Regions from separate parts of the Streptomyces sp. RLA131 genome, predicted to be linked through region 1. Evidence: riboswitches for the same ligand, from Rfam matches in the RefSeq annotation. Region 1 holds a riboswitch; the other holds the start of a gene.

Region 1 (4,202 bases):
CTGAGTGCCCAATATCAAACGGGGACGTGCGGGGGCGGGACGAGACGGTGAGCGGAGGACCGTATGGGGAACGCACGACCGGGTGAGGCGGGTCCTGGGCCGGGGCCGGGGCGGCCGAGCAGTGGGGAGGAGGTGCAGGTCGGTGAGTTGCTGGCGCGGGCGCAGAACGCGTTCGAGGTGGCTGACGACGTGCTGGAGCGGTTGACCACCGCGTTGATGGCCCATACCGAACTGGCCTCCTTCCGGCAGCGCAAGGGCCCGCCGCAGAAGTTGAGCCGTCGGACGTTGCGGCACAACTACCTGCTGGCGGACGGCAGTAGCCTCAGTCTCTGGGAGATCGAGCACAACACCGGGCCGGGCGGTGACCGGCGGCACGAGGTGTACACGGATCCGGAGTTCCTCGCGGCCGCCCAGTATCTGATCGACAGCCGCTTCGGCGATCCGAGCCCGGAGGAGCTGGAGGCGGAGACGGCGGAGTGGCTGGCGCGGTTGCCGGAGCTGGCCGCGCTGGAACTGCCGCAGGGGCCGCGGCAGTACTCCGAGGACCGTTCCGCGGAGCACGCGTGGCGGGTGCTGCGCCGGGCGGAGAACGCGGACGCCCCCGGGGAGCGGATACGGCGGTTACTGCTCTCGGCGATCGGCCACGACATCGCGTACGTCACCGGGCGCCATCTGCGGGCCGGCGGGCGGGTGGTGGGCTGGACGCTGTACGAGCACGCCTTCCTGCTGGCGACCGGCGAGGAGATCAGCCTGTGGGAGGTCGAGCACACCATGAACCCGGAGGGGCGGCCGGTGTGTGAGGTGTACGACGACGAGCGGGCGGCGTGCGACGCGGCGGATCTGCGGCTGGAGGCCCTTTAGGCCCCGTCACCCGCCAATACGACGGTACGACGTGAAAGAGGCGGGCTTCCCCGGATCGGGGTTGCCCGCCTCTTTCATGGTTCGGGTCGACTAGACCGACAGGCCCTTCGAGCGCAGCCACGGCAGCGGGTCGATCGGGTCGCCGCCGCCGGGGCGGACCTCGACGTGGAGGTGGGGACCGGTGACGTTGCCGGTGGCGCCGACGCGGCCGATGGTGTCGCCGGTGGCGACCTTGCCGGAGGTGACGGTCATCGAGGAGAGGTGGCAGAACCACAGCTCGGTGCCGTCGGGGAGGGTGAGGATGATGCGGTAGCCGTACGAGCCAGCCCAGCCGGCGGAGGTGATGGTGCCGCCGTGGATGGCCTTGACGGGGGTGCCGGTGGGGGCGGCGAAGTCCTGGCCGGTGTGGGTTGAGGCCCACAGCGAACTGGTCTCGCCGAAGCCGGCGGTGAGGGTGTACGAGGCGACCGGCTTGACGTAGCTCTTGGCGAGCTCGGCCAGGCGCTTGGCCTCGACGGCCACCTTGGCGGCGGCTGCCGCCTTCTTCTTGGCGGCGGCCTCGGTGCGGACCTTCTCGGCGGCCGCGGCCTTGGCGTCCTTGGCGGCGGCGAGGTTGTCGGCGGCGGCCTTCTGCTGGGAGGCCTGCTGGAGGATCCGGGTGCGCAGGGACTCGCCGGCGTTGATGTCCAGGTTGCCGGCCGGGTCGGCGGCCTGGGCCTCGTCACCGCTGTCGATCAGGGTGCCGATGCCGGGCAGGCTGTCCACCTCGGGCAGGTCCGGGAGGGACACGGCGAGCGGGTTGTGCCCCTCGGCCGTGGCGACCCCGCTGCCGACGCCGAGGACGGCGACGGCAGCGACACCGAAGACGGCCGAACCACGGCCGAAGGTGCGCTGCTTGGAGACGCGGTGACGGCCGCGTACGGGGGCCGTGGACTCGCGGGTGGGGTTCCAGGTGCCGGGGCCCTCGTCGTGGCCCTGGCTCTGCTCGTAGCCCTGGTCGTCCTGCTCGGGCTCGAAGTGCGACTCGGGCGCGGGCTGCGGCTGCGGCTGCCGCTGCGCCTGCGCCTGGGGCTGCGGCTGCCGCAGGGGCGCCGTGCCGAAGGCGGACCACTGCTCGGGCTGCTGAGCGGACTTGGACTCGGGCTTGGGCTCGGACTTGGACTCGGGCTTGTGCTCGGCCCTGGGCTCGGACGGGCGCTTGGGAGCGGCATCCATCAGACCGGCGGCCGCGGCCGCGTCACGCAGCTCCGCCCAGCCGGCCGCCATGTTCCATTCGCCGGTGTCCCAGCCGTCGACGGCGTTCTTGGTGGGGGCTGCCTGCTCTGTCGCGGGGGGCGTCCAGCCGGCCGCCATGTTCCACTCTGCGGTGTCCCAGTCGGGGTTCGCGGTGTAGTCGTACCCGTCGTACTGCTGGGAATCCGGTATGAGGGCAGGCTTGTTCGACGCCACTCGGGCGCGCTCCTTTCCTTCCTTCTCGCCTACCGGGTTAGCTGACGGGTTCGGAGCAGGAAGGTCTCCTACGGGTCTGCCGGAGCAGATCCGATTCACCCCAGGGTGTTGGTTCCCCGGTTCCCGCGGACGGGATTCGGCAAGCGCGCGGTTGCCGTCTGTTCGGCGGCGGGACGACCGCGCTGCGTTATCGAACGTTAATAGAGGCGCAGGGGAATTCCAAGCCGCTTCGGGCAGTTCACAGCTGGAATCTATACGCATGGATCCCGCAGAAGCGGGCAAAAGGGCGCCAGCACTGTGACTCGCGGGAGATCTGAGGATACGTCAGCCGTGACCCGCGAGCGGGTGGACGGTCACTTCGTGTGACGGTCGGCTGGTGGGTCAGCGTCCGCCCAGCGCTCTGGCCAGGCGTTGGTCGAGTCGGCGGGCGGTCGCCTCGGGGGTGGTGTCCTTGTCGTCGGCGTGGGTGACGAGCATGAGATGCACCTCACGTTGGAGCAGCCGGCTGAAGGTGACGTAGTGCGCGGTCGCGGGGCGGGCGCGGGCCTGGCGCAGGGCGCACCAGAGCAGAGTGGTGTAGCCGGGTCTGCGGCCCCCGGGTCCCCGGGAGGGGGTGGACTCGGAGCCTTCGCGGACCGGACGGTCGTAGTACCAGGCGGCAGGGTTCGCGGCGGTGCAGTCGGTGTCGCTGGTTCCGTACGCGGACTGCCGGGCGGGGGCGAACCCGGCCTGCAGCAGGGCACGCTGGCGGGTGCGGCCGGTGAGGAAGCGGATCAGGTCGGCGGCGTCGTCCTGGCGGGCGCTGGTGGCGGCGATACCGAGGCTCTGGCCGCCGAGGACGGCCGTGCCCGGGAGCCGGGCCACGCCGAACCGGGTGGAGGGGGCGAGTCCGGCGTCCAGTTGGTTGTAGGCGTAGGGCCAGTCCCGCATCAGGATGCTGGCGCCCTGCCGGAACTGGGCGAGGGAGACCGATTCGTCGGCCTCCAGCGATTCGGGGGCCAGGCTGTTGGGCGAGTTGATCCGGTTGAGCTCCTCCAGCCCCTGGCGCAGGGCGTCCTGGCTGCCGGTGTAGCGGCCCTGCCCGTCGACCAGGTTGACGCCGACGCTCCAGAACGCCTCCAGGGTGTTGACGGTCAGTCCCTCGTAGGCGCGCAGCTGGGTGGTGTACGCGGGCAGGCCGATCGACCGCACGGCGGCGAGCAGGTCGCTGACGGTGGTGTATCTGCGCAGGTCCTCGGGGCGGCGGCCGGCCTTGGTGAGGAGGTCGTCGGTGCGGTAGTAGAGCAGCCCGACGTCGGTGTTGAAGGGCACGGCGTAGGTGCCGCCCTTCCAGCGGCCGGCGTCCGCCGCCTGCTGGAGGAAGTCGTCGTCCACGAGCCCGGGGTCGAGCCGGCGGATCAGCCCGCCGTCGGCGAACTCCGGGATCCAGGTGATGTCGAGGTTGACGACGTCGTACGTGGCGGTGCCCGACTGGAGGGCGCCGACCAGTTCGCTGCGCTGGTCGTCGGAGGCGCGGGGCAGTTCCACGAGCCGGGCCGGGCGCCCGGGGTTGCGCCGGTTCCACTCGTCGATGAGCCGGCGGCGGATCCCGCCGCCGGTGGTGCCGGTGGAGGTGGCGGAGGTGGTGAGGTCGGCCCCGCTGGCGACGATCAGGGGGCGCGAGGTGTCGGGGGGCGGCTGCGGGGCGGGGGCGGGGGTGCTGCCGCAGGCGGTGAGCAGCACCAGCAGGGCGGCCGCCCGTATGCGTCGGGGCAGCGCCGCGCCGTGCGGGGCGCCGGTCATGAACGGCCCGCGGTGAGCTGGGCGATGGTGTCGGCGAGGGCGGTGGACAGGTCCTGGGAGGTGTCGATGCAGGCCCCGCCACGGGCGGTGACCTCGGTGTTGAAGGCGAG
Region 2 (4,202 bases), 1.7 Mb from region 1:
ACATGGGCGATGCCGCCGTCGCGGAGCACGACGTCCGCCTCCCAGTGCACCGGGTACGGCCGCGAGAGCGGCGGAGTGGTCATGGGCCAAGCGTAAGGGGACGTACCGGATCAGTGCGACGATATGACGAAGCGGTCTCCGGCGCGGCTGCGCCTCGTGGGAGACTGGTCTAGACAACCTGGAACGACCCGGAGGACACCACCATGGCTGAGCGCCACGTCACCGTCGGCTGGCCGGAGGGCCTGCACGCACGCCCCGCTTCGATCTTCGTCCGTTCGGTGACGGGCCTCGGCGTGCCCGTGACGATCGCCAAGCCCGGCGGCACCCCGGCCAACGCCGCGTCCATGCTGGCCGTCCTCGGCCTCGGCGCGCAGGGCGGCGAGGAGATCGTGCTGGCCTCCGACGCCGAGGGCGCCGAGGCGGCGCTCGACCAGCTGGCCGAGCTCGTCACCAAGGGGCTCGACGAGCTGCCGGAGACCGTCTGACCCGGCCTTCCGCGAATGGTGGCGGGGCCGCGAAAATCCGTCCGGATTTCGCAGCCCCGCCACTTCGCCTTTCGGGCGTCATTCGGCCCGGAAATCCGCGCAGGGCACAGCGGAATTACGCATCAGAATATCTCCGGCAAGCTCCGGCGCAATTCTTCTCAGTTGTATACGGCACTTCTGTTAAACGCGGCCGCCCGTCGTGTGTACGCCGTGTTTCCAGTTCCTCACCGCACGGTCGCGCCCCGCGCCGAACGCCGCAGCCGGTGCACCCCGGCCGACCGCTCCACGTGCGCCGTCGCCAGCTTGCGGGCCCGCTCGGAGTCACCGCGGGCCACCGCGTCCACGATCGCCCCGTGCTCCTCCCAGGACTCCACGGCGCGCCCCGGCGAGTCCACCGCGTACACCCACGCGATCTTGTGCCGCAGCTGCGTGAGCAGAGCCACCAGGGTGGGACTGCCGGAGGCCTGCGCCAGCGTCTCGTGGAACCAGCCGTCCAACGAGGGCAGATCGGACAACTGCCCCTGCAGGGAACGTTCCTGCCCGAGCCGCACCAGACCGCGCAGCACCTTGATGTGCGCCTCCGTACGCCGCTGCGCGGCACGCGCCGCGCCCAGCGGCTCCAGCAGACCGCGGATCTCCAGCAGGTCCGCCGCCTCCTGCTCGGTGGGCTCCGCGACCGAGGCCCCGGCGTGTCTGCGGGTGCGCACGAACCCCTCGGACTCCAGCGTGCGCAGCGCCTCACGGACCGGGACCCGTGACACGCCGTAGCGCTTGGCCAGCAGCTCCTCGGTCAGCCGGCCGCCCGGCGGATAGAAGCCGCTGATGATGTCGTCACGGATCGCCGTGCACACCGCTTGGGCGGAAATACGACGCCCTGCGCCGCCCGTCCCGTTCACGTCCGATCCCACATCGCCGGTCCCTTCATTCCCCGTCCGGTTTAATCCCCGCGTAACGCGAAGATCGGTGTTTCTTCGGCGACTCTATTCCAGCACAGTCGGGATTCCGACGGGAGTCCCTAATTCAGCAAGTATTTTTGGACACACGAAGGCCCCGGCCGGGGGAGCCGGGGCCTTCGCCGCGGGGGAACGCCGTGGGAGACGCCGTGGGGACGCCGTGGGGGGACGCGGTGGGGGACGCGCCCGGTCAGACCGCCACGCCGTGCTTGCGCAGATACGCGACGGGGTCGACGTCGGAGCCGTAGCTCTGGCTGGTGCGCACCTCAAGGTGCAGATGCGGCCCGGTGACGTTGCCGGTGGCGCCGGACAGACCGAGCTGACGGCCGGCGGTCACCGTCTCGCCGACGGAGACGCCGATCGAGGACAGATGGCCGTACAGCACGTACATCCCGTCGGACATCCGCAGGATCACGTTGTTGCCGTACGAGCCGCCCCAGCCCGCCTCCACCACGGTGGCCGGACCGATCGCGTGCACCGGGGTGCCCGTCGCGGCCGCGAAGTCCGAACCGGTGTGATAGCCGGAGGACCACAGGCTGCTCGTGGCGTGGTACGGCGTGGATATCGACGAGGCGACCGGCTTCATCCAGCCCGTCAGACTCCCCCGGGCACCCGGCACCGACCGGGCCGCGCGCTGCCCGGCCGCCGCCGACCTCTTCGCCCGCTCCTTCGCCGCGGCCTGGGCCCTGGCCTTCGCCCTGGCCTTCTCGCGGGCCTGCTCGGCGCGGGCCTGCTCGGCCTTCTTGCGCGCCGCGTCGGCCGCCTTGTGCTGGGCGTCCGCCTGCGCGGCGATCTGCGTGACCAGGGTGTCCGTCACGGCCGCGCACCGGCTGAACGCGGTGCCGGGAGCCGCCGTCCCGGCCGCTCCCGCCTCGGCGGCTCCGGCGGTGGTGGTCGCCGCGAGCACGGCGGCGCAGGCCAGGGTCGTGCGAATGCTGAACGTGAGCGCCATGGCAGGCGGAGTCCTTTCCTTCCCTCTCGCCTACCGGGTTAGCTGACGGGTTCGGAGCAGGAAGGTCTCCTACGGGCGGCTCGCCCGATTCACCCCAGGGGGACTACGCGACGTGGGTCCCCGGCTCCCCAGGCTCACGCCCTGCGGGGACTCGGCGATCGTTGCTCCGGTGCCGCCGGACGCGGCTTGTCTTACGGACAACGAGCGACGACGCTAACCGCGCCCCCCGGCCCCCACCAAATAAAACGCCCCAATTGTGCCCGATGCCACATAACCCCCGCGGGACCCGGTTGTGGGCAGGCTCAGGGTCGGTCCGCCGGGTCCGCCGGGTCGTCCTCGGTCCGGACCGGCCGAAGATCGGCCGGTCCGGCGACCGAGGACGAGCGGGCCCCGTCAGAGGGCCGTGGAGACCGTCACCGGGCCGATACCGAGGGCCTTGACGGGCTCGGCGATGGCCGCCGCGTCCCCGACGAGGACGACGACGAGCCGGTCCAGCGGGAAGGCGCTGACCGCGGCCGCCGTGGCCTCGACCGTGCCCGTGGCCGCGAGGCGGGCGTACAGCTGGGCCTGGTAGTCGTCGGGCAGGTACTGCTCGACCTGGTCGGCGAGCGTGCCGGCGACGGCGGAAGCCGTCTCGTAGCGCAGCGGCGCGACACCCACGAGGTTCTGGACGGCGACGTCACGCTCCTCGTCGGTGAGGCCGTCCTCGCGGAGCGTCCTCAGCACCTGCCAGGTGTCGGCCAGTGCCGGGGCGGTGACGTCGGTGGCCACCGAACCGCTGATGCCGATCAGCGAGGCACCCGTGCCCTCCGGGGTGGAGAGCAGGACCTGCCCGAAGGCCCGCACGCCGTACGTGTAGCCCTTCTCCTCACGCAGGACGCGGTCGAGCCGCGAGGTGAGCGTGCCGCCCAGGCAGTACGTGCCGAGGACCTGTGCGGCCCAGACCGGGTCGTGGCGGTCGGAGCCGGTGCGGCCGATGAGGACCTGGGTCTGGACGGCGCCGGGGCGGTCGACGACGACGACGCGGGCGTGGTCGTCGGAGGTGATCTGCGGCAGCGGCCGGCGTTCGGCGGGCTTGCCGGTCCACTCCCCCAGCGTCTCGGTGAGCAGCGCGTCGAGGTCGATGCCGGTGAGGTCGCCGACGACCACGACGGTCGACGTGGAGGGCCGCACATGCGTGTCGTAGAAGGAGCGCACCGCCGCCGCGTCGATCCGGGCGACCGTCTCCTCGGTGCCCTGGCGCGGCCGGGAGCAGCGCAGCGCGGGGGCGAACAGCTCCTTGGACAGCGCCATGGCGGCGCGCCGGGCCGGGTTGGCCAGCTCGTGCGGGATCTCGTCGAGGCGGTTGTTGACCAGCCGCTCGACCTCGCTGTCGGGGAAGGCCGGCGCGCGCAGGGCGTCGGAGAGCAGGCCCAGGGCCTTGTCCAGCCGGGAGGCGGGGACCTCCAGGGAGACCCGTACGCCGGGGTGGTCGGCGGCGGCGTCGAGCGTGGCCCCGCAGCGCTCCAGCTCGGCGGCGAACTCCTCGGCGCTGTGCTTGTCGGTGCCCTCGGAGAAGGCGCGGGCCATGATGGTGGCCACGCCGTCCAGGCCCTCGGGCTCGGCGTCGAGCGGCGCCGCGAGCAGCACCTCGACGGCGACGACCTTCTGGCCGGGGCGGTGGCTGCGCAGCACGGTCAGGCCGTTGGGCAGGGTTCCGCGGCCGGGGGCGGGGAAGTCCCAGGGCCTGGGGTCGCCGGCCTGCGGCTGCGGGTGGAACGTCATGGTGGGTGCGACGTCGGTCACTGGTCGGCGCCTTCCTCGTCCTGGGCC

The links. Region 1 has a riboswitch for cyclic di-AMP ahead of RWE79_RS21795 (M23 family metallopeptidase). Riboswitches for the same ligand answer to the same signal wherever they lie in the genome.
Region 2: linked by a shared signal. The riboswitch ahead of RWE79_RS29570 (M23 family metallopeptidase) and the one ahead of RWE79_RS21795 (M23 family metallopeptidase) in region 1 are both predicted to bind cyclic di-AMP.

The regions. Positions count from the first base shown of each region.
Region 1 is NZ_JBWDOQ010000002.1:4,591,291-4,595,492, reverse strand. Features, by position in the region: gene RWE79_RS21800 (DUF6227 family protein) at 64-861, shown strand; gene RWE79_RS21795 (M23 family metallopeptidase) at 952-2,076, opposite strand; cyclic di-AMP (ydaO/yuaA leader) riboswitch at 2,322-2,462, opposite strand; gene RWE79_RS21790 (extracellular solute-binding protein) at 2,692-4,092, opposite strand; gene RWE79_RS21785 (caspase, EACC1-associated type) at 4,089-4,202, opposite strand, start outside.
Region 2 is NZ_JBWDOQ010000002.1:6,332,911-6,337,112, reverse strand. Features, by position in the region: gene RWE79_RS29585 (bifunctional acetate--CoA ligase family protein/GNAT family N-acetyltransferase) at 1-83, opposite strand, end outside; gene RWE79_RS29580 (HPr family phosphocarrier protein) at 204-485, shown strand; gene RWE79_RS29575 (GntR family transcriptional regulator) at 710-1,393, opposite strand; gene RWE79_RS29570 (M23 family metallopeptidase) at 1,629-2,390, opposite strand; cyclic di-AMP (ydaO/yuaA leader) riboswitch at 2,403-2,557, opposite strand; gene RWE79_RS29565 (M16 family metallopeptidase) at 2,784-4,175, opposite strand; gene RWE79_RS29560 (M16 family metallopeptidase) at 4,172-4,202, opposite strand, start outside.